2 linked regions of the Hydrogenophilus thermoluteolus genome follow. The main gene of each other region encodes a partner of the protein of the gene in region 2 in a complex. Links are inferred from orthologs where the notes say so. Each region holds a gene or a part of one and is shown on either strand. Other genes may lie near its edges.

Evidence for each region.
Region 1: the proteins of eno (region 2) and HPTL_RS01740 are in contact, whole or in part, in a solved structure (PDB 2FYM), measured with the Escherichia coli proteins. The link is inferred for Hydrogenophilus thermoluteolus from one-to-one orthologs.

The regions. Positions count from the first base shown.
Region 1 is NZ_AP018558.1:374,731-392,001, reverse strand. Bases 8,347-12,098 are described here. They hold HPTL_RS01740 (Rne/Rng family ribonuclease), read left to right. Parts: upstream 8,347-8,673; coding sequence 8,674-11,898; downstream 11,899-12,098. Other genes in these bases: HPTL_RS01735 (low molecular weight protein-tyrosine-phosphatase), read right to left, coding at 11,895-12,098. Outside these bases: nadB (L-aspartate oxidase), read left to right, coding at 1-6; HPTL_RS01795 (hypothetical protein), read right to left, coding at 45-539; fabF (beta-ketoacyl-ACP synthase II), read right to left, coding at 574-1,809; acpP (acyl carrier protein), read right to left, coding at 1,836-2,075; 3-oxoacyl-ACP reductase FabG, read right to left, coding at 2,156-2,935; fabD (ACP S-malonyltransferase), read right to left, coding at 2,937-3,884; HPTL_RS01770 (beta-ketoacyl-ACP synthase III), read right to left, coding at 3,910-4,878; phosphate acyltransferase PlsX, read right to left, coding at 4,890-5,936; rpmF (50S ribosomal protein L32), read right to left, coding at 5,933-6,112; HPTL_RS01755 (YceD family protein), read right to left, coding at 6,116-6,616; HPTL_RS01750 (Maf family protein), read left to right, coding at 6,669-7,268; HPTL_RS01745 (RluA family pseudouridine synthase), read right to left, coding at 7,212-8,279; more of HPTL_RS01735, read right to left, coding at 12,099-12,389; excinuclease ABC subunit UvrB, read right to left, coding at 12,420-14,519; HPTL_RS01725 (amino acid aminotransferase), read left to right, coding at 14,603-15,805; ATP-dependent Clp protease adapter ClpS, read left to right, coding at 15,830-16,138; ATP-dependent Clp protease ATP-binding subunit ClpA, read left to right, coding at 16,141-17,271. UniProt on the Escherichia coli protein: Endoribonuclease that plays a central role in RNA processing and decay. Required for the maturation of 5S and 16S rRNAs and the majority of tRNAs. Also involved in the degradation of most mRNAs.
Region 2 is NZ_AP018558.1:1,667,519-1,674,340, forward strand. The notes cover bases 3,929-6,822. They hold eno (phosphopyruvate hydratase), read right to left. Parts: upstream 6,074-6,822; coding sequence 4,784-6,073; downstream 3,929-4,783. Other genes in these bases: HPTL_RS08110 (gamma carbonic anhydrase family protein), read left to right, coding at 3,929-4,438; HPTL_RS08115 (FtsB family cell division protein), read right to left, coding at 4,455-4,745; HPTL_RS08125 (DUF1330 domain-containing protein), read right to left, coding at 6,113-6,406; kdsA (3-deoxy-8-phosphooctulonate synthase), read right to left, coding at 6,419-6,822. Also shown: ribosome biogenesis GTPase YlqF, read left to right, coding at 1-636; HPTL_RS08095 (hypothetical protein), read left to right, coding at 581-1,219; HPTL_RS08100 (sulfatase-like hydrolase/transferase), read right to left, coding at 1,274-2,956; HPTL_RS08105 (23S rRNA (adenine(2030)-N(6))-methyltransferase RlmJ), read right to left, coding at 2,985-3,839; more of HPTL_RS08110, read left to right, coding at 3,914-3,928. UniProt on the Escherichia coli protein: Catalyzes the reversible conversion of 2-phosphoglycerate (2-PG) into phosphoenolpyruvate (PEP). It is essential for the degradation of carbohydrates via glycolysis.

The sequences.
Region 1 (17,271 bases), 1.3 Mb from region 2 along the record:
CGCTGAAAACGATCCTTTGATCCCGTTTTCGGCGCATCGTCCCGTCAAGCCAGCGGTTGCGCAGCGTCCCCGATCCAACCGTGCGCGCGAACCGCAAGACGCCAGTCATCGGCAGCGGAGAGCCGCCACCATTCGATCCAAATGGTGAAATGGGCTCCCTTGACCGTACGGGCGGTGAGTCGCCACCACAACCCCACGCGCTGAAGCGCAACGAGCCGTGCGGTGTTGTCTGCGAACTGGGTGGTCAGGGTTGCGCCATGCGGTCCCGTCGGACGCCGCACCCTCCGCAACCGGTCCCCTTCGAGCAGGTACCCCGCGCAACGGTGTTTCTGCCATCGCCACGCCGTCCCGAGCGCCGATAGGGCAAGCGCAACCGCCGCCAGCGCGAGCGCCTTGCCGACAAGGGAAGTAAACGCAACCCCCGCCACGAGCGCATGAGCGCCAAAAAGCAGCGCGAACGTCTGGGTGGGGGGCGGGAAAAAGATTACTTCGGAAGCAGCATGCACGGTTTCGGGAGCGCGCTCGGTGGGGTGTTCCACGCCCGTTTCCGTTGCCGCGCCAACGCGCGCTGCTTCAAATCCGCTTGAAGACGAGCGTTGCGTTGGTGCCACCGAATCCGAACGAATTAGAGAGCGCCGCGCGAATTTTCGTCGCCCGCGCCGTGTGCGGACAGTAATCGAGATCGCACCCTTCACCCGGTTCGTCGAGGTTGATGGTGGGCGGTGCAATCTGATGGTGTAGCGCAAGGATCGTAAAGATCGCCTCCACGCCGCCTGCGGCCCCCAGCAGATGCCCCGTCATCGACTTGGTCGAACTCATGATCAGCCGCTTCGCATGGTCGCCGAACGCGCGCTTCACTGCCAACGTTTCGGCGACGTCACCCAACGGCGTCGAGGTACCATGCGCGTTGATGTAATCGATTTCGTCTGGGTCGAGGCGCGCATCCCGCAGGGCATTTTGCATGCAGCGCATCGCCCCGTTGCCATCCTCACACGGCGCGGTCATGTGGAACGCGTCCGCGCTCATGCCGTAACCGACCAACTCCGCGTAGATCTTCGCCCCGCGGCGCTTCGCGTGCTCGTACTCTTCCAAGACGACCACGCCGGCACCTTCACCCAACACGAAACCGTCGCGCGCTTTGTCCCACGGGCGAGACGCCTTTTCGGGCTCGTCGTTACGGGTCGAAAGCGCCTTTGCGGAAGCAAAACCACCGATCGCCAGCGGCGTCACGGTCGATTCGGCACCCCCGGCGATCATCACGTCGGCATCGCCGTACTGGATCAGCCGTGCCGATTCACCGATCGAGTGGGTTCCGGTAGCACACGCGGAAACGACGGAGAGGTTGGGCCCTTTCGCCCCGAGCAAGATCGAGAGGTTGCCCGAGATCATGTTGATGATCGAACTGGGGATGAAGAAGGGCGAAATCTTACGCGCCCCGCCGTTGAGGAAATCGTGGTGGGTAGACTCGATCATCGGCAGACCGCCGATCCCCGAGCCGATATTGATCCCCACCCGTTCGGCGTTGGCTTCGGTGATTTCCAATCCGGCGTCGCGAACTGCCTGAATGCCTGCCGCCATGCCGTAATGGATGAAGAGATCCATTCGGCGCGCCTCTTTCTTCGGCAGGTACGCTGTAACGTCGAACTCCTTGACTTCCCCAGCGATGCGCACCGGAAACGTGCTTGCGTCGAAACGCGTGATGGGCCCAATGCCTGAGCGCCCCTCGACGATGTTCTTCCACGCCTCTTCGACACTATTGCCTACGGGAGAAACGATCCCTAGGCCGGTCACGACCACGCGCCGACGCATGCCGTACTCCTTCGGATAAACGGATATTATTTGTTGAGGTGCGCGACGATGTAATCGATCGCCTGTTGCACCGTGGTGATCTTCTCAGCCTCCTCGTCCGGGATTTCGCACTCAAACTCCTCCTCGAGCGCCATGACGAGCTCAACGGTATCGAGCGAATCGGCCCCCAGATCCTCGACGAAAGACGACTCGTTCTTGATGTCGGCCTCATTCACGCCGAGTTGTTCGGCCACGACCTTTTTCACACGCTGCTCGATTTGCTCGATGTTTTCCATTTCGGATGACTCCTTGAACGGGATGAAAAGCGGAGTTATTCTACCAAAGCAAAAAGCAATTGAAGCCTTTTTCACGCCATGTACATACCCCCATTGACGTGGAGTGTGGCGCCGGTGACATAGGATGCCGCGGGTGACGCCAAGAAGAGCACACACCCGGCAACTTCCGCCACCGACCCCAGGCGTCCCAATGCGATCTGGTTTGCGAGCACCTCGCGTTGGGCTTCGGGCAACGCTTCGGTCATATTGGTTTCGATGAAGCCCGGCGCGACGCAGTTCACGGTGATGTTGCGGCTGCCCAATTCGCGTGCCAACGCCCGGCTCATCCCCGCAACGCCCGCTTTCGCCGCAGCGTAATTGGCCTGCCCGGCGTTCCCCATGCTGCCGACCACGGAGGTGATATTGATGATCCGCCCGTACCGCGCTTTCATCATCCCTTTGAGCACGAGCCGCGACAGACGAAAGACTGCGGTGAGGTTGGTATCGATCACCGCCTGCCATTCGTCGTCCTTCATCCGCATCGCCAGGTTGTCTTTGGTAATGCCCGCGTTATTGACCAGAATGGCGATCGCACCGCGCTCTTTCTCGATCGCGCGCACCAAGTGCTCGGCCGCCGCGCCGTCGGTGACATCGAGCACATGCCCTTCGCCATCAAGCCCTGCCGCAGCAAAACGGGCGCTGATCGCCGCTGCCCCCTGTTCGCTCGTTGCCGTTCCGATCACATAGGCGCCCGCCGCAGCCAGCCAGTCAGCCACCGCCGCGCCGATCCCTCGCGACGCACCGGTAACGAGCGCCGTTTGCCCATCCAACCGAAACGCGCGCGCAACCGTTTCCTGCACCGTCGTTTCCATCTCAATCCTTTCCGTCATCGCGTTCTGTCTCGAGCAGCGACTGCACGGCTTGCGCGTCGCTCAACGCGACGCTTTCGAGTGACTTGACGATCCGCTTCGTGAGCGCTGCGAGCACTTTCCCAGGACCACACTCGACCACGCGCGTGACACCCGAAGCCGCTGCGTGTTCGATCGTTTCGATCCAGCGAACAGGGGAATAGGCTTGCGCAACGAGCGCGGCACGAATCGCTTCCGGCTCGGCGTGGGTCGCCACGTCGACGTTGTGGATCACCGGAATGCGGGGCGAATGCACCTCGACCTCGGCGAGCGCTGCCGCGAGCCGCTCCGCAGCGGGGCGCATCAGCGCACAGTGAAAAGGCGCACTCACGGGCAAGAGCACCGCGCGTTTGGCACCGCGCGCTTTCGCGAGCTCCGCAGCCAGCAAGACCGCGTCCCGATGCCCCGCAACCACAATCTGTCCGGGGGCGTTGAGGTTCGCGGGCGCAACGATCTCCTCTGCTGATGCGGCCTGAGCACACACGTCGGAGACCGCCGCAGCGTCGATCCCCAGGATCGCGGCCATCGCACCCACGCCCTCCGGCACCGCTTCTTGCATCGCCTCCCCACGCAAGCGAACCAACCGGACGGCATCGGAAAAAGCGAGCGCTTCGGCAGCAACCAGCGCACTGTATTCGCCCAGGCTGTGTCCTGCGACGAACGCAGGATCATGGCCACCGAGCGCTTTCCATGCCCGCCAGACCGCGACGCCAGCGGTGAGCATCACCGGCTGGGTATTGCGCGTACGCGTCAGTTCCGCCTCCGGCCCCTGATCGACCAGACGCCACAGATCGATCCCCAGGGCGTCGCTCGCCTCCCGAAAGGTTTCCCGAATTTCCGGCAATCCTTCGTAGGCGCGCATCATGCCGACACTCTGTGACCCCTGACCGGGAAAGACAAACATCGTCGTCATGCGTCTCCTCGCTTTTTGGTTCAGGTCACCAACGCAACAGCGCAGCGCCCCAGGTAAAACCGCCACCGATCCCTTCGAGCAGCACCATTTGACCGGGCAGAATCTGCCCCGCCTGCACCGCATCGCACAACGCAAGCGGTATCGACGCCGCCGAGGTATTACCGTGCTGCTGCACGGAAGTTAGTACCCGCGAAAAAGGAACCCCCAAACGCTTGGCCGTCGCATCCAAAATGCGTATGTTGGCTTGATGCGGCACCAACCAGTCGAGTTGATCTGGGGTCATCTGAGCCACCTCGAGCACTTCTCGTGCAACGTCGGCAAGCGACTGCACGGCAAATTTGAATACCGCTTGACCCTGCATCCGGACGAACGGATCTCCGGTCACCTGGCCATTCGCAGTCTGGCCCGGAACACAGAGAAGATGCCGGTGGCGTCCGTCGGCGTGCAATTTCGTCGCCAAAATACCGGGCGCGTCGCTCGCTTCGAGCAGCACCGCACCCGCCCCATCGCCGAAGAGCACGCATGTGGTGCGGTCGCGCCAATCCAGGATGCGGGAGAAGATTTCGGCACCGATCACCAGCGCCCGCTGCGCGGCGCCCAACCGTATGAATTGGTCGGCCAGCGTCAACGCATAGACGAAACCGGTGCACACGGCTTGGACGTCGAACGCCGGCGAACCGTTGGTGATCCCCAGTTTGTCCTGCACGATCGTCGCAGTGCTGGGAAAAATCATGTCGGGCGTCGACGTGGCCAGAACGATCAGATCCACGTCGTTCGGCTGCCAACCTGCGCTTGCGAGCGCCTGCTGCGCCGCAGCGACCGCAAGATCACTCGTCTGTTCGTCGTCGGCGGCAAAGTGGCGTGTCGCGATACCGGAACGCGTGCGGATCCACTCATCCGAAGTATCAACCCCGCGCGCGACGAGATCTTCGTTGGTAACGGGGCGCCCTGGAAGGTACCCACCTACCGCGACGAGCCGAGAATAGCGGGCCATCGTCTCCCCTTTCATCCCGCGGAAGGCGCCGGGGCAGCCGTATTTTCTGCGGCGGAACCCCCGTTGAGTGCTGCCAATTGCTCTGCGACGCGATCGACCAAGCGATGGGTGCCGGCCTCCCAGGCCCGCTCGAGCGCCCAACCGAACGCATACGCATCGACCCCGCCATGACTCTTCACGACGGCGCCGCGCAAGCCGACCAAAACCGCCCCGTTGTACCGCCGCGGATCGACACGATCCTTGAAGCGGCGCAACACCGGCAATGCGACCATCGCGGCCAGTTTCGTCCACCACGCACGAGAAAACTCTTCCCGCAGGAACGTGGCCAACATCTGCGCCAGTCCCTCGGTCGTCTTCAACGCCACGTTGCCGACGAACCCGTCACAAACGACCACGTCGGCCGCACCTGCGTAGATATCTTCCACGTTGCCGACGAAATTGAGCGGTGACGCAGCAAGAAATTCCGCGGCTTCGCGAACGACCTGGTTGCCTTTGATCGCCTCTTCGCCGATATTGAGCAACCCCACCCGCGGTTCAGAGACCCCTTCGACCGCGCGCACCAAGGCTGCCCCCATCACACCGAATTGGAGGAGGTGTTCTGCGGTGCAGTCGACGTTCGCGCCCAGATCGAGCACCCAAACCCGACCCGTGCGCGCCGGCAACACCGTCGCGATCGCCGGGCGATCGATCCCAGGCAAGGTTTTGAGGACGAAACGGGCAATCGCCATCAGCGCACCGGTATTGCCGGCAGAGACGGCTGCCACCGCCCGACCATCTCGCACCAACTCGATCGCACGGCGCATCGACGAGTCGCGCTTGGTGCGCAACGCCGACTGAGGCAACTCGTCCATCGCGACGACCTGAGACGCCGGCTCCAAGGTGATTCGGTCCGGAAAACGGCGCGCAAGACGCTCGACTTCGGGCGCCAACCGATCCGGCATACCCACCGCAATGACGCGTGCGACGGTGTTCTTGGTCAAAAAGGTTTGGATCGCGGGGATCGTGACGGAGACCCCATGGTCTCCGCCCATACAATCGACAGCGAGCGCGCTGTTCATTCGCCAGCGGTATCGATCACTTTACGGCCGCGATAAAAACCGCTCGGCGTCACATGGTGACGAAGATGGACTTCACCCGTAGTGGCATCGACCGCGATCGGCGGGTTTTTCAAACGGTCGTGCGACCGATGCATGCCACGCTTCGACGGTGATTTTTTGTTCTGCTGAACAGCCATGATTTAGCGCTCCATTTGAAGTAACACGGAAAAAGGGGAAAGCGGTTCACCCACTTGCGCTGGCCCCGGCAACGCGCACCCATCGTGCACCGCACCTTGAGGCCACGCCAACAACAGTTCTTCTTCCAACAACTCGAGCAGCGTGATCGGTTCGTCCATCACGCGCGCATCCCAGTTCTCCTCCTCGAGCTCCTCTTCCGGAATCGCCGCCGCAGACCGGTACCAAACGACCAGACGTTCGATCGCCACCGTCCAAGGCGCCACCGCGAGACAATGCGGGCAGACCACGGGCAGCACGCCTTCGAGGCGCAGCCGACTCGCGGCACGCCCTTCCGGCGTTCGTTCGGGCTCGACCCGCCAATCGAGCGTCGCGGCAAGGTCACCGATCTGCTCCGCTGCACGCGCAAACCGCGCTGCGGCCACTTTTCCGGACCACGGCGCGTCGCCTCGAACGAAAGCAACCGGATCGAATACCTGAGCGAGGAGATCAGGATGTTCGGACATAAGAGCGGAATGATAAAATGTTCGCCACTTTTTGTCAAAGCCTTGCGTCCCGATGAACAGACCCGATTCTGCGCTTTTGGTGCTCGCATCTACCTCCCCTTACCGCCGTGCGTTGCTGGCACGACTCAACCTCGATTTCGTCACCGCAAACCCCGAAACCGACGAAACCCCGCAACCCAACGAATCGCCGCGCGACCTTGCCTTGCGTCTTGCCAAAGCCAAGGCGCGCGCTGCGGCCCGTCAATTCGCGCAACCTGCCCTCATCATCGGCAGCGACCAAGTGGCCGCGCTGGGCAACGAACGCTTCGGCAAACCGGGCACGCCGGAGCGCGCGATCGCGCAACTCAAGCGCATGCGCGGGGAAACCGTCTATTTTTATACGGCAGTCGCCGTTTTCGACACCGTGACGCAACAGAGCCGGGTAACCGAGGTTCCCACCGCGGTGACTTTTCGCGCCGACCTCAGTGACGACGCGATCGAACGGTACGTACGCACCGAACAACCGCTCGATTGCGCTGGCGCCGCCAAAATCGAAGCACTCGGCATCGCGCTGGTCGAAAAAGTGGTCAGCGACGACCCAACGGCGCTCATTGGACTACCGTTGATCGCCACCGTTCGGCTGCTGCGCCATTTCGGCTGGCAAATCCCGTAACACACTGTCCAGTGCCCGCTGGGGCACCCCACCTTCGGTCGGCCGCCCCAGCCGTTTGACGCACTGCGCAAGCGCCCCAGGTAGCGGCGCATCGCACACGACACGCCGACCTGATTCGGGATGACGAAACGCTAGGCGGCTGGCGTGAAGAAACAACCGCGGCAGATCGAGTCGACGCGCTACCACCTTATTGAGCGAAAAATCGCCGTACTTTTCGTCTCCGGCGATCGGGTGCCCGACGTGCGCCAAATGGGCGCGAATTTGATGGGTCCTTCCCGTATGGATCCGCACTTCGACCAGCGAAAATCCCGGCGCGGGCGCGCCCCACGCCGCAAGACGAACCACCTCCGAATCCGAAGGTTTGCCCGTCTCGGCAATGCGAACCCGTCGCTCACCCGCCGCGGTCAAATAGCGCTCAAGTGGCGCGCGAATGCGCAGACGCGATTCTGTGAGCATCCCGACTGTCAGAGCGAGGTAGGTTTTCGCCACCTCGCCAGCACGCCAAGCCGCTTGCAGCCCTTTCAAAGCGCGGCGCGTTTTTGCGATCACGAGCAACCCGGACGTATCCCGGTCGAGCCGATGGACGAGCTCCCAACGCTGCGCTCCTGGCCAATGGGCACGCACCCACTCGATCAATCCCCAGGAGAGACCCGACCCGCCATGGACCGCGACTCCAGAGGGTTTGTCGACGACGAGCAGCGCCTCATCCTCATAAACCACCGAAAGCGAAGCGAGCGCCCGCGCGGGCGGCACCACCGCAATGGTGGGTTCGGGCAAACGCAGCGGCGGCACCCGCACCGTCTGGCCCGCGTGCAACCGACTGTCGGGTTGCGCACGGCAACCATCGACCCGCACTTCACCGCTACGGATGATGCGATAGATCAACGCTTTCGGCGCCCCCTTCAGATGGCGACGCAAGAAATTGTCCAACCGCTGCGGCCCCTCGGTCACCTGCAAAAAACGCACCGCGGTCTTGACCGGCGCGGTTTCGAGATCTTGCGCTTTTCCCATAATCAGTACTATACTTCACCCTTGACCAAGACCCGATCTTACTCCTTTGGTCGAGCCATTTATCTCCGCTCCCAAAAGGGTCTTGACCGGTTTTTTCGTTACGCACTGAACCCGACCAACCTACCCCGGCGGTGCCTGACGTAAGGAAAGCAAGTGAAGCGCTCATTGGGTTTCGAGCGCTCCATCGAGGAATCCGTGAACACGATTTTTTTGGCCTTCTTCCCGCTTCTTCTCATTGCGCTCGCCTGTACCTTTAGGCGTAAGAGCGTTGTGCTGGCTGCTTTTCGGTCTAAGCCAACCCTCTGTGCGCATCGCGAAGCGGTGCGGTCCGCACGGCTCATCCCTCCCCTTTCCCGTCGGGTCCCGCCCATCGACTCGTGGAGACCCGAATCCGATGAAACGCATGCTCTTCAATGCCACGCAAGCCGAAGAATTGCGCGTGGCGATCGTAGATGGCCAGAAACTGATCGATATCGACATCGAATCCGCCCACCGCGAACAACGTAAGGGCAACATCTATAAAGCGGTCATCACCCGCATCGAACCCAGTCTGGAAGCGGTCTTCGTCGACTACGGCGAAGAGCGGCATGGTTTCCTTCCCTTCAAGGAGGTTGCGCGCAGCTACTGGCGGAGCACCGAACAGAACGGTCGCACCCGTGTCCAAGACGCGCTCGAAGTCGGTCAAGAGCTGATCGTTCAAGTCGAAAAAGAGGAGCGCGGCAACAAAGGCGCGGCACTCACCACGTATGTTTCGCTCGCAGGGCGTTATCTGGTCCTGATGCCCAACAACCCGCGCGGCGGCGGCGTTTCTCGCCGCATCGACGGTGAAGAGCGCGCCGAACTCAAACAGATGCTGGAGCTGCTCAACGTCCCGGAGGGCATGAGCCTGATCGCACGCACCGCAGCGATCGGCCATTCGCTCGAAGAGCTCCAATGGGACCTCGACTACCTGTTGAAACTCTGGCGCGCGATCGAAGAAGCGGCAAACGCCCAAAAAGCCCCTTTCCTCATCTATCAAGAGAGCGCGCTCGTCATCCGCGCGATCCGCGACTACTTCCAGCCCGACATCAGCGAAATCCTCTGCGACACCGACGAAATTTACGAGCAGGCGCGCCAGTTCATGCAGCACGTGATGCCCGACTGTGTGCGCCGTGTCAAACGGTACGCCGATGATGTCCCGCTTTTTTCCCGCTTTCAGATCGAACATCAGATCGAAACCGCGTACGCGCGCCAAGTAACCCTGCCCTCTGGCGGTGCGATCGTGATCGACCACACCGAAGCGCTTGTCGCGATCGACGTCAACTCCGGCAAAGCGACCAAAGGTGCCGACATCGAAGAGACCGCGCTCAAGACCAACCTCGAAGCCGCGGAAGAGATCGCGCGACAGCTGCGGCTACGCGACCTAGGCGGCCTGATCGTGATCGACTTCATCGACATGGAAAACCCGAAAAACCAGCGGGAAGTCGAACAGAAACTCAAAGAGGCGCTGCACTTCGACCGGGCACGGGTCCAGATGGGGCGCATCAGCAAATTTGGGCTCCTCGAGCTCTCACGGCAACGGCTCCGCCCGGCGCTCGCCGAAGGCACCTATGTCCCCTGCCCGCGCTGCAGTGGCACCGGTCATATCCGCAGCACCGAATCGGCCGCGCTGCATATCCTGCGCATCATCGAAGAAGAAGCGATCAAAGAGCATACCGCCGCGGTTTATGTTCAAGTTCCGGTCGACGTCGGCACCTTTTTGCTCAACGAAAAACGGTTCGACGTCGCCCGTATCGAGGCGCGCCACCAGGTCCGCGTCGTGATCATCCCCAACCGGCACATGGAAACGCCAGCGCACGAAGTGGTGCGGCTGCGCCACGACCAGATCGACAACCTGGACGTGCGCTTGGTGAGCTACGAACTGGTCACGCCGCCAGCGCCGGAAACCGCGCCGACGAACCTCCTGTCCGAGCGCAAAGCGCCCAAGCAAGAAGCCGCGGTGAAAGGGATCGCCCCCGACGCCCCGCCCCCGGTCACGCGAGCAACGGACGCACCGGAAGACGCGACGGCAGACACGGCGCCGACGGCCCAAACCACCGAGGCACCCCAGCAAGCTCCGCTGCTTCAGCGCCTTTTCGCGTGGCTCAAAAGCTTGATGGGACCGGGCGACACCAGCGCTACCTCATCGGAAACCGAAACCGCGAGCCCGTCCGCGCCACCGGTGCGAAATGGCAACGGTCGCCGCAACGGCAACAGACGTCGCCCACCGCGCCGCAAACGGAGCGACGAATCGCCGCGCGACGCGTTGACCAGCGAAACGAGAACCCCACAGCCGCAAACCTTAAGCGCCTTGGCCGAATCTGCCGACTCCTCCCTCGCGTCATCGGCTGAATCGGAAACGAGCGCCGAACCGTTGGAACTCGTACTCACGCCGGAGAGCGGCAGCGAATCGCCGGCCAAACGGCGTCGCCGCCGCAGCCGGGGGCGGCGCAAAGAGTCGGCTGCCGAAAGCGAGACCACTGCTCCGACCGAAACCTACGACGCAGCAACCACCGAAACCACTTCGGCGGTAGCGGACACAACCGAGGAGCTTCCGGCTGAAGAACCGACCCCGACCGCACCGTCAGCAGCATCGGCACAACCGGCCGAAACCGCGCGCGAAGCAGCCAAAGGGGCTGAAACCGCACAACCCGAGGCCACCGAACCTGCCGTGACGGCATCCACCGATGCGGCAGAAGAAATAGCAACACCAGCACCCGAGCACGCCGAGAAGGAGCGCGTACCTGACGACGGCATCCTTCCAGAACGGCAGCTCCCGGTACCGGTTACGCCAGCAGTCACGGAAGTAGGGGCAGTAAGCGCTGCTGGCGAAACGACAGATACTCCAACTGCAGCGGACGAAACGGCTCTTGACACCACCCAACGTCCGGAGGCAGAGCCTGGCGCAACCGCGGCAGTCGTGCCGCAAGACGGCGAAACAGCCGAGCAGACACCCGCTGACGAAAAGCCCGGTGCCGAATCGCAACCGGCTGCACCAGAAGCCACGGCACCCGAAGCAGCCGAACCCCAATCCGGTGCGTCGCCTGCGAATGCCGAAGGCTCCGAAGAAGTGCCAGTACTGCTTGCGCCGCTTCCAGTCCCGGAACGGCTCGACGGTTCGCTGGCCGCCATCCCCCCGGGGCGTCCAGCGGTTTCGCAAAACCTGAGTGAAGGCGACCCGCGTGACGGCAACACGGCAACGGAAGCCGCTCTTGGCACCCCTGCGTCGACAACGGACCTACCAGCGGGCGCGGTAGAGGACGCGCCCCACGAAACCCCGCCGACAATGTCCGAACCGGGCGTGCCGCCCGCCAACGCGGCGCCTTCTGCAACCGCTGCGCCATCGTCCCGCAACGCAGAGACGCCGAAGGGCAACGAGTCGCACGAGGTTACGGACGAGCCTGCCCCGCGCCGCGAAACCGATACCGCGGCGCTGCGGGAAATGGTCGCGCAAGCGGGCCTCGTCTGGATCGAAACCGACCCCAGCCGCGTCACTTATCGACCGGTTTTCCCGCAGCCTGAAGGCTTGGGGCGCGTGATCCCGCGCGCCCCAAAGCGCGACGAAGGGCCGCTCATCCAGGTGGAGACGCGGCGCAACTAACCGCTTTGCGTGGCTCGATTGGTCTCTTCCAGCCAATCGAGCCACGCCATCGCCCCATCTTCGATGAGGTCGAGCACCTGCTCGAACCCTTCTCGCCCACCATAGTAAGGGTCTGGCACTTCGTAATTCGGAAACGCGCGGCTTTGCGCCATGAAAAGCGCCAACTGCGCGTGTGCCTCGAGCGGACGCATCCGTTCGAGCAGCGCCAGGTGGCCGCGATCCATTGCCAGAATCCAATCGAAGCGCCTAAAATCGTCGCGGCAGATTTGCCGCGCACGCAGCGTCGACAAATCATAGCCACGGGCGCGCGCGGCCCGAAGCGTCCGCGGGTCCGGTGGTTCGCCCACATGATAGTCGTGCGTGCCTGCCGAATCGACCGTAACCCATGTCCATCCGCGCTGCTGCGCCAGATGGCGCAATACCCCTTCTGCGGTCGGCGACCGGCAGATATTGCCCGTGCACACACACAACAAACGAATCGGCGTCGTCATACTCCCTCCTGAAGCGGAATCGGCAAGGCGTCACGCCACCGTCTCGAACCCGAACACCGACTGCCGCAACGCCAGCAATTGATCGCGCACCGCCGCCGCCTTTTCGAATTCGAGCGCCTCGGCGTGGCGTTTCATCTCGCGCTCCAGCTTCTGAATCGCTTTCGCCACCGCCTGCGGATCACTGCGGTCGAGCTGCGCCAACCAATCCCCGTCCGCACGCGACGCCGCGCGACCGCTTGTACGGGCCGCCGCGCCCTCACCGCTTGCAGGCAGCCCATCGATCAACTCTTTGACCGCTTTGACCACCGAACGGGGGGTAATTCCGTGCGCCGTGTTGTAAGCGATCTGTTTCGCCCGCCGCCGCTCGGTCTCCTCGATCGCGCGGCGCATCGAATCGGTGACCGTATCCGCGTAAAGGATCGCAGTTCCATGAACGTGGCGCGCCGCGCGACCAATCGTCTGAATCAACGACCGCTCGGAACGTAAAAACCCCTCTTTGTCGGCGTCGAAGATCGCCACCAACGAAACCTCGGGAATATCGAGCCCTTCGCGCAACAGGTTGATCCCGACCAGAAGGTCGAACGCCCCCAAGCGTAGGTCGCGGATGATCTCGGCGCGCTCCACCGTGTCGATGTCGGAATGGAGGTGCCGCGCCCGGACGCCGTTTTCGTTGAGAAACTCGGTGAGGTCTTCGGCCATCCGCTTGGTGAGCACCGTCACCAATACCCGCTCACCGCGCGCGATGCGCTGTTTCGCTTCATGGAGCAGATCATCGACCTGCTGCGACGCGGGACGCACCCACACCTCCGGATCGACGAGACCGGTGGGGCGCACCACCAGTTCGACCACCGCGTCGCTCGTTTCCCGTTCATAATCCCCTGGCGTTGCCGAAACGAAAACCGTCTGCGGCATCCGTGCTTCGAACTCCACCCAAGTGAGCGGCCGATTGTCCATCGCACTCGGCAGGCGAAAGCCGTACTCGACCAGATTGGCCTTGCGCGCGCGATCGCCGCGGTACATTCCCCCGATCTGTCCCACCGTGACGTGCGACTCGTCGATGAACAACACCGCGTCGGGAGGCAAATAGTCCATCAACGTCGGCGGCGGCTCCCCGGGCGCACGGCCCGAAAGGTGGCGCGAATAGTTTTCGATCCCTTTGCAAAACCCCACCTCTTCGAGCATTTCCAGATCGAAGAGTGTGCGCTGCTCGAGCCGCTGCGCTTCGACCACCTTCCCCGCAGCAAGCAGCGCTTCGCGCCGCTCCCGCAGCTCGGCCTTGATCGCGTCGATCGCGCGCAACACGGTTGCGCGCGGTGTGACGAAGTGGCTCGACGGATAGACCGTGAACCGGGAAAGCTGCTGCACCACCGCACCGGTGAGCGGATCGAAGAGCTTCAACGCCTCGATCTCGTCGTCGAACCACGCCACCCGCAGCGCCCATTCGGCGTGTTCGGCCGGAAAGATATCGATCGCCTCACCGCGCACTCGGAACGTCCCGCGCACGAAATCGGTCTCGGTGCGCTCGTACTGCATCGCCACCAGACGCTCGATCGCCGCCCGGCGCGAAAGCTGCTCCCCCACCCGCAAGTGGAGGATCATCGCGTGGTAGTCCACCGGATCCCCGATCCCGTAGATGCACGAGACGGTGGCAACAATCACCACGTCACGCCGTTCCAACAGGCTCTTCGTCGCCGACAAGCGCATCTGCTCGATGTGCGCGTTGATGCTCGAATCCTTTTCGATGTAGAGATCACGGCTCGGCACGTAGGCTTCGGGTTGGTAGTAGTCGTAATACGAAACGAAGTATTCAACCGCGTTCTTGGGAAAAAATTCGCGAAACTCGCTGTAGAGCTGCGCCGCCAAGGTCTTGTTCGGCGCAATCACCAACGCCGGGCGCCCAAGGCGCGCGATGACGTTGGCCATCGTGAACGTCTTGCCGGAACCGGTCACCCCCAACAACACCTGGCGTGCCAGACCAGCCTCGAACCCATCGACCAACTGCGCAACCGCCTGAGGCTGATCCCCTGCTGGCGGATAAGGGGCGTAGAGCACGAAAGGGCTACCGGGGAAACGGTGCCACGTCCCGTGATCCGCGCCGTTTGGGTCCGTTGCGACCCCAGGATTCGGCACCGAATCGCCCTGAGGTGCCGTGGTAGAATCGTTCGTCGTCACACGCTTCATTCCCTCATTATCGCAAAAGTTGGAGAACCGCGATGTCACTCTTTGCCAATGTCCCGCTTGCGCCGCGCGACCCGATCCTGGGTCTCAACGAAGCCTACGCTGCCGACCCGCGCTCGAACAAAGTGAACTTGGGCGTTGGGGTCTACTACGACGACAACGGGAAAATTCCGTTGTTGGCGTGCGTGCGCGAAGCGGAAACCGCGATGGCGGCAAACCCGAAACCACGCGGCTACCAGCCGATCGAAGGGCCAGCGCACTACACCACTGCGGTGCAGCACCTGCTCTTCGGCCCCCAATCCCCCCTCTTGGCAGAAAAACGGGTCGTCACCGCGCAAGGGCTTGGCGGCACCGGGGCGCTGCGTATCGGCGCCGACCTTCTCAAGCGGATCGTCCCCGACGCTTCGGTCTATATCTCCGCCCCGTCGTGGGAAAACCACCGCGGCATCTTCGAAGCAGCGGGTTTCTCTGTTCGTGAGTACCGCTATTTCGATGCCCAAACAGGCGGCGTCGATTTCGCGGGCATGATTGCCGATCTCGAAGCCGCACCGGCCCACAGCATCATCGTGCTCCATGCCTGCTGCCACAACCCCACCGGCGCCGATCTCACCGAAGCGCAATGGCAAACGGTCGTCGAAGTCTGTCGAGCCAAAGCGCTCGTTCCCTTCCTCGACATGGCCTACCAAGGCTTCGCCGAAGGGATCGACGCCGACGCGGTTGCCGTGCGCCGCTTCTGCGATGCCGGGATTCCTGTCTTGATTTCGAGCTCGTTTTCGAAGAACTTCTCGCTCTACGGCGAACGGGTGGGCGCCCTTTCGATCGTCACCACCACCGCCGACGAAGCCGCGCGGGTCCTTTCGCAACTCAAACGGGTGATCCGCACCAACTACTCCAACCCGCCGACCCATGGGGCCGCGTTGGTCGCCACGGTGCTCGCCGACTCTGCGCTGCGCCAGCAGTGGGAGACGGAACTCGCGGGCATGCGCGACCGCATCCGAGCGATGCGGCAAGGGCTGCGCGCGCGCCTCGAAGCCGCGGTTCCTGGGCGCGACTTCACCTTCGTCACCGCGCAGCGCGGGATGTTCTCCTACACCGGCCTCACGCCGGAACAGGTCGAACGGCTCCAGCGCGACTTCGGCATCTATGCGGTGCGCTCGGGGCGGATCTGTGTCGCTGCGCTCAACAGCCACAACCTCGATACCGTTGCCGATGCGATCGCAGCGGTGTTGCGCGGCTGATCGCGACTCGCTAGAATGACCTCCATGAGCGTGCAACCGGTCGAGCACATTGAACCGCAGGCGGCGGAAACCGAACTCAAGCCGCCGCCGCTCTTCAAGGTGCTGCTGCTCAACGACGATTTCACGCCAATGGACTTCGTGGTGGAAGTGCTGCAGCGTTTTTTTCACATGAACACGGAACGCGCAGTCGCAATCATGCTCAAAGTCCACCATGAAGGGATGGCCGTCTGCGGGGTCTACCCGAAAGACATCGCCGCCACCAAAGTGGCGCAAGTCACCGAGTTCGCCCGCAAGAACGGCCATCCATTGGCCTGCACCATGGAGGAAGCCTAGCGATGATCGCCCCGGAGCTCGAAGTCACTCTGCACATGATCTTTGCCCAAGCGCGGCAGATGCGCCACGAATATGTGACCGTAGAGCACCTGTTGCTTGGGCTGCTCGACAACCCCTCGGCTTCGGACGCGCTGCGCGCGGTCGGCGCCAACATCGACGGGCTGCGCCGCGATCTGCAGCAATTCATCGACACCCACGTCCCGCGCGTTCCCGGTGAGGGCGATTTCGACACCCAACCCACCCTGGGTTTCCAACGCGTCGTCCAGCGGGCGATCCTCAGCGTCCAGTCGGCCGGAAAATCGGACGTCACCGGCGCAGCGGTGCTCGTTGCGATCTTCGGCGAAAAAGATTCGCACGCGCTCTTCTTGTTGCAGCGGCACAAAATCACCCGCCTCGACATCACCAATTACCTCGCGCATGGCGTCGCCCCCGAACGGGTCGCGCAACAGCAGAACCTCCGCAACAAAGCGGGTGCGCAAAGGAACAACCCGGCCGCGAGCGACGACGACGACGAACAGCGTCCCGCAAATGGTGCCGCGGCGCTCGAACAATTCACCCTCAACCTCAACCAACTCGCAAAAGAGGGCAAGATCGACCCCCTCATCGGTCGCGACGCGGAACTCGAACGGGTCGTACAAACCCTCTGCCGCCGCCGCAAGAACAACCCGCTGCTCGTGGGCGAAGCGGGCGTTGGCAAGACCGCGATCGCCGAAGGGCTCGCGAAACGGATCGTCGACGGCGAAGTCCCCGAAGTGCTCGCGAACGCCACCGTCTATGCGCTCGACCTCGGAACCCTGCTTGCGGGGACCAAATACCGCGGCGACTTCGAACAGCGGCTGAAAAACGTCCTCAAAGCATTGCAGGAACAAGAGGGGGCAATCCTCTTCATCGACGAAATCCATACGCTGATCGGTGCCGGTGCCGCATCGGGCGGCAACCTCGACGCGTCGAACCTCTTGAAACCGGCGCTTGCGAAGGGGCAACTGCGCTGTATCGGCGCTACCACCTACAACGAATACCGTCAGATCTTCGCCAAAGACCACGCGCTCTCGCGCCGCTTCCAAAAAATCGACGTCACCGAACCGTCGGTTGCCGACACGGTCGCGATCCTCAAAGGGCTCAAAGAACGCTTC
Region 2 (6,822 bases):
CCATTGCGGATGATGATCGTCGGCATTCCCAACGTGGGCAAATCGACCCTGCTCAATGCATTACTCAAGCGCAAAGCGGCCAAGGTTGGCGACGAACCGGCGGTGACCAAGGCGGTGCAGCGCTACCACCTGGACGGCTTACGGACCATTTTCGATACGCCGGGCATGATGTGGCCGAAGATCGAAATCGAACACGACGGCTGGATGCTCGCGGCATGCCACGCAATCGGGCGCAATGCGGTGCGTGAAGAAGAAGTGGCGCTCGCGCTCATCACCACGCTTCAGGAAGAGGGCTATGCCGAGCGCATTGCGAAACGATACGGCCTTCCCGAAACTCTGATCACCGCATCCCACCCAGAGGCGATCTTGGAAGCGATTGCCGAACGGCGCGGCTGCGTCGCCCGAGGTGGCGTAATCGACTGGGAGCGTGCCGCCCTCGTCTTCTTGCAGGATTTCCGGGACGGCCGCTTGGGCCGAGTGACGCTGGAGACCCCGGAGAGCCGTACGCTGCGCATCGCGCGCGCCACAACCGGCGACAAAAGTGATATGATCGAAACAGCTTCCCGTTGCGATGAGCACCATGACGCCGAAAGCGAAACAACCGACAAAACCGGAAGCGGCGCACCCAAACGGTGACCCCCAATTGGCGCCGCCAAGCCATGAACAGGGGCAGCTCCCCGACCCCGTCCCGGAACACCCGCTCCTTTCCGGCAAACGGGAAATCGGCCGAGGTCGCTTCAGCATCGTCCTCGACGCGGGCCCTGAACGCGTGTACAAAATTGTCACCCATCCCGACGAATACCTCTACTACACCGCGGACGATCGCCCGCAAGGGCCTCATTTTCCTATCGTCCATGCGTACCACGGTATCATCGGCCGTTCGTCGCTCGGCTACCCGATGCACCTTTTCGAAATGGAAAAACTCTACCCACTGCCGGAACAGTCGCCAGCAGGCCAATTGGCGCGCCGTTTGGCCGCCGTCTATTGGGAAATGTGCAAACAGTGGGGCGAACTCAGCCGCAAAATGGGCGCAATCGCGTTACAGCAGATGGTGCAAACGCAACCACCTTTCGACAAGACACTGACTGAGGCCTTGGACGCGTTGGCGCGCTTTATCGAGCAGTACCGGCTGTTGCCCGATCTCATCGCGCAAGACAATTTGATGATGCGCAAAGATGGCACGCTGGTCTTCTCCGATCCCTTGGTGCTGGAAGAATAACGCCTTTTTGCGCGCGTTCCCGAACCGCGTCATTTGCGCCGTTCGTTCCCCCTTTCACGGGTGCCGGCCCGACGGCACCAGACGCTCGACAACGTCGCAGCGGCCATCTTCCGCAATACGACGCGTCAATTCGATCCAGCCTGCTTTCCCACCGAGATCGGGACCGTTGGTGTAGAGTACCCGAGGCGACTCCTCCGGTGAGTGCACCTCCCACCCCAAAAGCTCTGCGACGAACTGCCCCAATTCGTAGTGCGTGGGCCGACAACGCAACCGTGATGGCCAAGGTTCTGGGATCGTGGCGCCATTCCAGGCGGCGACCACCACGGGAACTTCGCCAGCATGCGCGGTAAGCTGCCCGTGGCCCCAACGGCCGCCTTCACCCAGCAATTCGTTGTGGTCACCGGTAAGGATGAACCAAATCGGCTTGTCCGTTTTGCTTCGTACCGCAGTAACGATCTGCCGTGCCAATTCGTCGAACCAGGCAACAGCGTTACGGTAGGTCGTCTGCATCTGAGCGCTGCGCGACGAGGTATCGACGGGAAACGGTTGCCATCCTGGCGGCAGATAGCGGTCGTACGCCGAATGCGCAACGCGGGTGTGGAGGATCAACAAGGTTTTGTCGCGAAATGGTTCCGCGGCGATGCGTTCGAGTAAGACGCGATCGACCCCCGCTTCGGCACGCTCGGGATCGCATCGATCCACGGTGCAGAAATGGTCGGCCGAATCCGCCCGTGTGAAGGTAAACAGGTTGTTGGTCTGAGCCGACTCGACCACGACACGATACCCATGTTGCTTCGCCAGCGAGATCAGGTTACTCTTACCGGTAACCGGAATGTCACTACGCCACGGCTCACGCTGCAGATTGAAAAACATCGGCAACGTCACCTTGGTTGCCACCCCAGCGGACTGCCCGATCGTGACGATGCACGTTGGGCACGTACGCAACGATGCCAGAAACGGCGTAGTGGGTTGCGGGTAACCAAAAGCGCTCATCACGCTTGGATTGGTCGATTCTCCCATCACAAGGACGATCACCCCATCGACCCCCTCGCCGATCGGGCGTACGTGATACGGCTCGCCACTCACTGACTGTGCCGCCGCCAGTGCAGAAATCCCGCCATGCGCTGCGGTTGCGCCGATCGCGTACGACGTGACCAACCAGGCGTTTTTGAGCGCATAACCGTAGGGACGCGGATAGAATGCCTGCGTGTTTTCGGGGTGTCGGTACGCTTTGAGCGGTAACACCAACCACAACGCCAAGAAAAGCATTCCTGGCCACCACCGCCCCTGCACGCCGAAGCGCCGGTTCATTCGCCGCACTGCAGCGAAAACGGCAAGCGGCAAGAGCGGCAGCAGCAGCGCTGCCCAAAAATGGTGGAGCAGCCCAGAAAACGCCACCGTGATCTCGCGCCACTCAGTGAAAAGCAGCACCGGCTCGTGCGGCGCAATGGGCGCACCGTAATAGCTGTAGTGCAGAAATTGTCCCCACTGCGCCGCTGCGAAAAAGAGCGCTGCCATCCAGGCGGCAACCACGGAACGCAATGCCAGCGTCAGTGCGAACCAGAGGCCTACGATTGCGATCGTCAGCCCTTCGGGTTTGACCCGGTAGCTCGGCTCCAACGCCGCAAAAACGTGATCGATGCCCAAATAAACCGCCAGCCAAAGGAGCGTCCCGCCCAGCCAGATCACAACTTGCGCCAAAGCGCGCTGTGCCAGATTTTGCTTCGATGCCATCATTGACTACTCTGCTTCAACGGATCCGTTTTCACCGCGTTCGGCTCTCAACCCGTGGCTCGGGCGCGTTGGGTTGCGCCAGGAGCCCGTGCAACCACGTGAGCCCTTCCTGGAGTCGCTCATGAAGCCCATAAGGGGGTTGCAGGACCACCAGCCCACTTCCATACATCCCCCACCCGCTTTTCGGTGGCGCCGTGACCGCAAGCTCCACCCACAGGTGGTCCTCCGGCAGCACGTTGCGCAACCGCCGCACCAAAATCGGGACTTCGTACCGCTTGAGCAATGGGTACCACACCATCACCACTGCTTGCGGAAACCGACGCCGCACCTCGCGAACGAACGGCATGACGGCACCATAGTCCTTCGCCCCTTCGTACGAAGGGTCGACGAAAACGATCCCGCGCCGCACGGGGGGCGGCATCCGTTTGACCGCTGCTTGCCATCCGTCGGCAAGCGTAACGCTCACCCTGGGGTCACGCGCAAAGAGCTGCCGCAACGCTTCGCCGTCGGTGGGGTGGCGCTCGAAGCAATAGAGTCGATCGGGAAGATCGGCGCGCATCAAGAAGCGCGCGATCGCGGGCGACCCGGGATAAACCGTCATCGTGCCATCGGGATTGAATGCATTCAAAATGGACCGAAACGTGGCAAACGCCGCAGGGGCCTCTGCCTGCGCCGCCCAAAAGCGACCGACCCCGTCGCGCCACTCTTCCGGAAGTCGACCGCCAATGCGCTGCGTCAGCGCATAGACGCCAGCCCCCGCGTGGGTATCGAACGCACACCACGGCTTCTTTTTTTGGTTGAGCAGCGCGAGCGCTTCGCTCAACACCCAATGTTTGAGCAGGTCACCGGGATTCCCTGCATGAAACGCATGACGGTAAGCAAGCATAATGCGCAACTTTCAGCACGAACGCGGTTTCATGGGATAATAAAGCGCGTTTCAGAAAAAATGAGAGCGTGACAATGGCCTGTTTTGCCCTCGACGACAAGAGACCCATTTTATCGGAAGGCGTCTGGATTGCCGAGAGCGCCGAAGTGATCGGTGACGTTCGGCTGGGCCCGGACGTCTCGATCTGGTTCAATGCGGTGGTTCGCGGTGACAACGAACCGATCACGATCGGGGCGGGTACGAACATCCAAGACGGCGCGATCCTGCACAACGACGAAGGCGTTCCGCTCACGATCGGAGCCCATGTCACCGTCGGCCACATGGCGATGCTGCACGGGTGCACGATCGGTGACGGCACCTTGATCGGGATCAACGCGGTGATCCTAAACCATGCGGTGATCGGCAAAGAGTGCATCATTGGCGCCAATGCGCTCATTCCCGAGCGCAAGGTGATCCCCGACCGCAGCCTGGTCGTCGGCTCACCCGGCCGCGTGGTGCGCACGTTGAGCGACGAAGAGGTTGCTGCGTTGCGCCAAAACGCGCAGCACTACATCGACGCGGCGCGCCGCTACCGCCGGTTCCTGCGCCGCATCGACTAACTTGTAAGCACCTTCTTCATGGGCGGCTGGCGTGCTCCGGCACCATGAAAAGGAGTTCGTCGCTGCGAATCCAGTTGTATTGGCGGCGAACGGTCTCTTCGAGCGCCTCGCCGCCCGTTTCCAATTGCCGAATCACCTCGCGCAGCCGCTCGTTGCGGGCTTCGAGCGCGGCGTTCTGCGCACGCAGCTCGGCCACTTTCGCTTCCAGACGTTGCCGCGCGACGATCCCCCCTTCGCCGAACCAGAGCTGGTATTGCAACCCGAGCACCAGGAGGAGGATCGCCAACCGCCGCAGCGCCGTGACCATCGCGTGACACTCCGCGTGCGACGACGCCGCAACAAGACTCAGCCGCGACGCAGGTTATAGAACGCGGCGATACCGGGATAGTGGGCCGTATCGCCCAAATCCTCCTCGATGCGCAGCAGCTGGTTGTATTTCGCCAGTCGGTCGGAACGGGAAAGCGAACCGGTCTTGATCTGCATCGTCGACAACCCAACCGCGATATCGGCGATCGTCGCGTCTTCGGTCTCGCCCGAACGGTGCGAAACCACCGCGGTATAGCCCGCGCGTTTCGCCATTTCCACCGCAGCGAAGGTTTCGGTAAGCGTCCCGATCTGGTTGATCTTGATCAGGATCGAATTGGCTATGCCTTCTTGGATTCCTTTTTCCAAGATTTTGGTGTTGGTAACGAAGAGATCATCGCCAACCAGTTGCACCTTCTGCCCCAACCGTTCGGTCAAGAGCTTCCACCCGGCCCAATCGCCTTCGGCCATGCCATCCTCGATCGAAACGATCGGGAATTTGTCCACCAGGGTCGCCAGGTAGTCGGCAAACGCTTCCGAAGTAAGCGTGAGTCCCTCCCCTTCGAGCACGTATTGACCGTCGCGGTAGAACTCGGAGCTTGCGCAGTCGAGCGCCAATACCACGTCACGTCCGGGTTCATACCCTGCCGCGGCAACCGCTTCGAGAATCAGGTTCAACGCCTCTTCGGTGTTTTTCACGTTGGGCGCAAACCCGCCTTCGTCCCCCACCGTCGTGGGCATGCCGCGTTTGTCGATGATTTTCTTCAAGTGGTGGAACACTTCGGCACCGCAGCGCAACGCGTCACGGAAGGTCGACGCGCCCACGGGCATGATCATGCACTCTTGAATATCGAGGCTGTTGTTGGCGTGCGCACCGCCGTTGATCACGTTCATCATCGGTACCGGCATCGCTTTGAGGCCGCTGCCGCCCAGGTAGCGGTAGAGCGGCAGTCGCGCCTCTTCCGCGGCGGCCTTCGCCACCGCGAGCGACACCGCCAGGATCGCGTTCGCACCCAAGCGCGATTTGTCCTCGGTGCCGTCGAGCTCGATCATCGTCTTGTCGATGAGCGCCTGGTCGTCGGCGTCGAGCCCCAACAGGGCTTCGCAAATTTCGGTATTGACGTTTTCGACCGCTTTGAGCACGCCTTTGCCCAAATAGCGGTTGGGATCGCCATCCCGCAATTCGAGCGCTTCCCGAGAACCGGTCGACGCCCCGGAAGGAACCGCTGCCCGCCCGAGGACGCCCGATTCGAGCAACACGTCTGCCTCGACCGTGGGGTTGCCGCGCGAATCGAGCACCTCGCGGGCAACGATATCTACGATTGCTGCCATGGTTTCACTCCTTTACTCTGTATTCGTTCCGACCGCGCCTTACGCAAGCCCTTCGACGACGAGCATGTCGTACTCCGCAACTCCTTCGCGGGCGGCACGCGCTTGTCGGTAGGTTTCGGAATCGTAAAACGCTTTCGCCGCGTCATAAGAGGGAAATTCGACGACGACGACGCGCACCGGCTGCCAGGCGCCCTCCAGCACCTCGAAGCGGCCACCCCGCACGAGGAAACGCCCTCCATGTTCGGCCACCGCCTGCGCAGAGAGTTCGCGATAACGCGCAAGCGCGTCATTGTCGGCACGGCGCGCCACCACAACCACATACCCTTTCGCCATGTTCGGCTCCTTTCAGCGAAGTAACCACTCGTTTTCGAGGAAGGGGCTGCGCTTCACCACTCGATCGAGCTCGACCAACGTCGACAGCAACGCCTCGAGCCGCGGAATGGGCCAAGCGTTCGGCCCGTCGGAAAGGGCCTTGTCGGGGTCAGGATGGCACTCCATGAAGAGCCCGGCCACCCCCGCAGCGATCGCAGCGCGCGCCAAAACCGGGACGAACTCGCGGCGGCCGCTCGACCGCCCGTCTCCCCCGCCGGGCAGTTGGACCGAATGCGTGGCGTCGAACACCACTGGGCAACCGGTCTCGCGCATGATCGCGAGGCCGCGCATATCGACCACCAAATTGTGGTATCCGAACGAAACGCCGCGCTCACAGACCAGGATCGTATCGGCACCGCCATTGGCCGCTTTGGCTT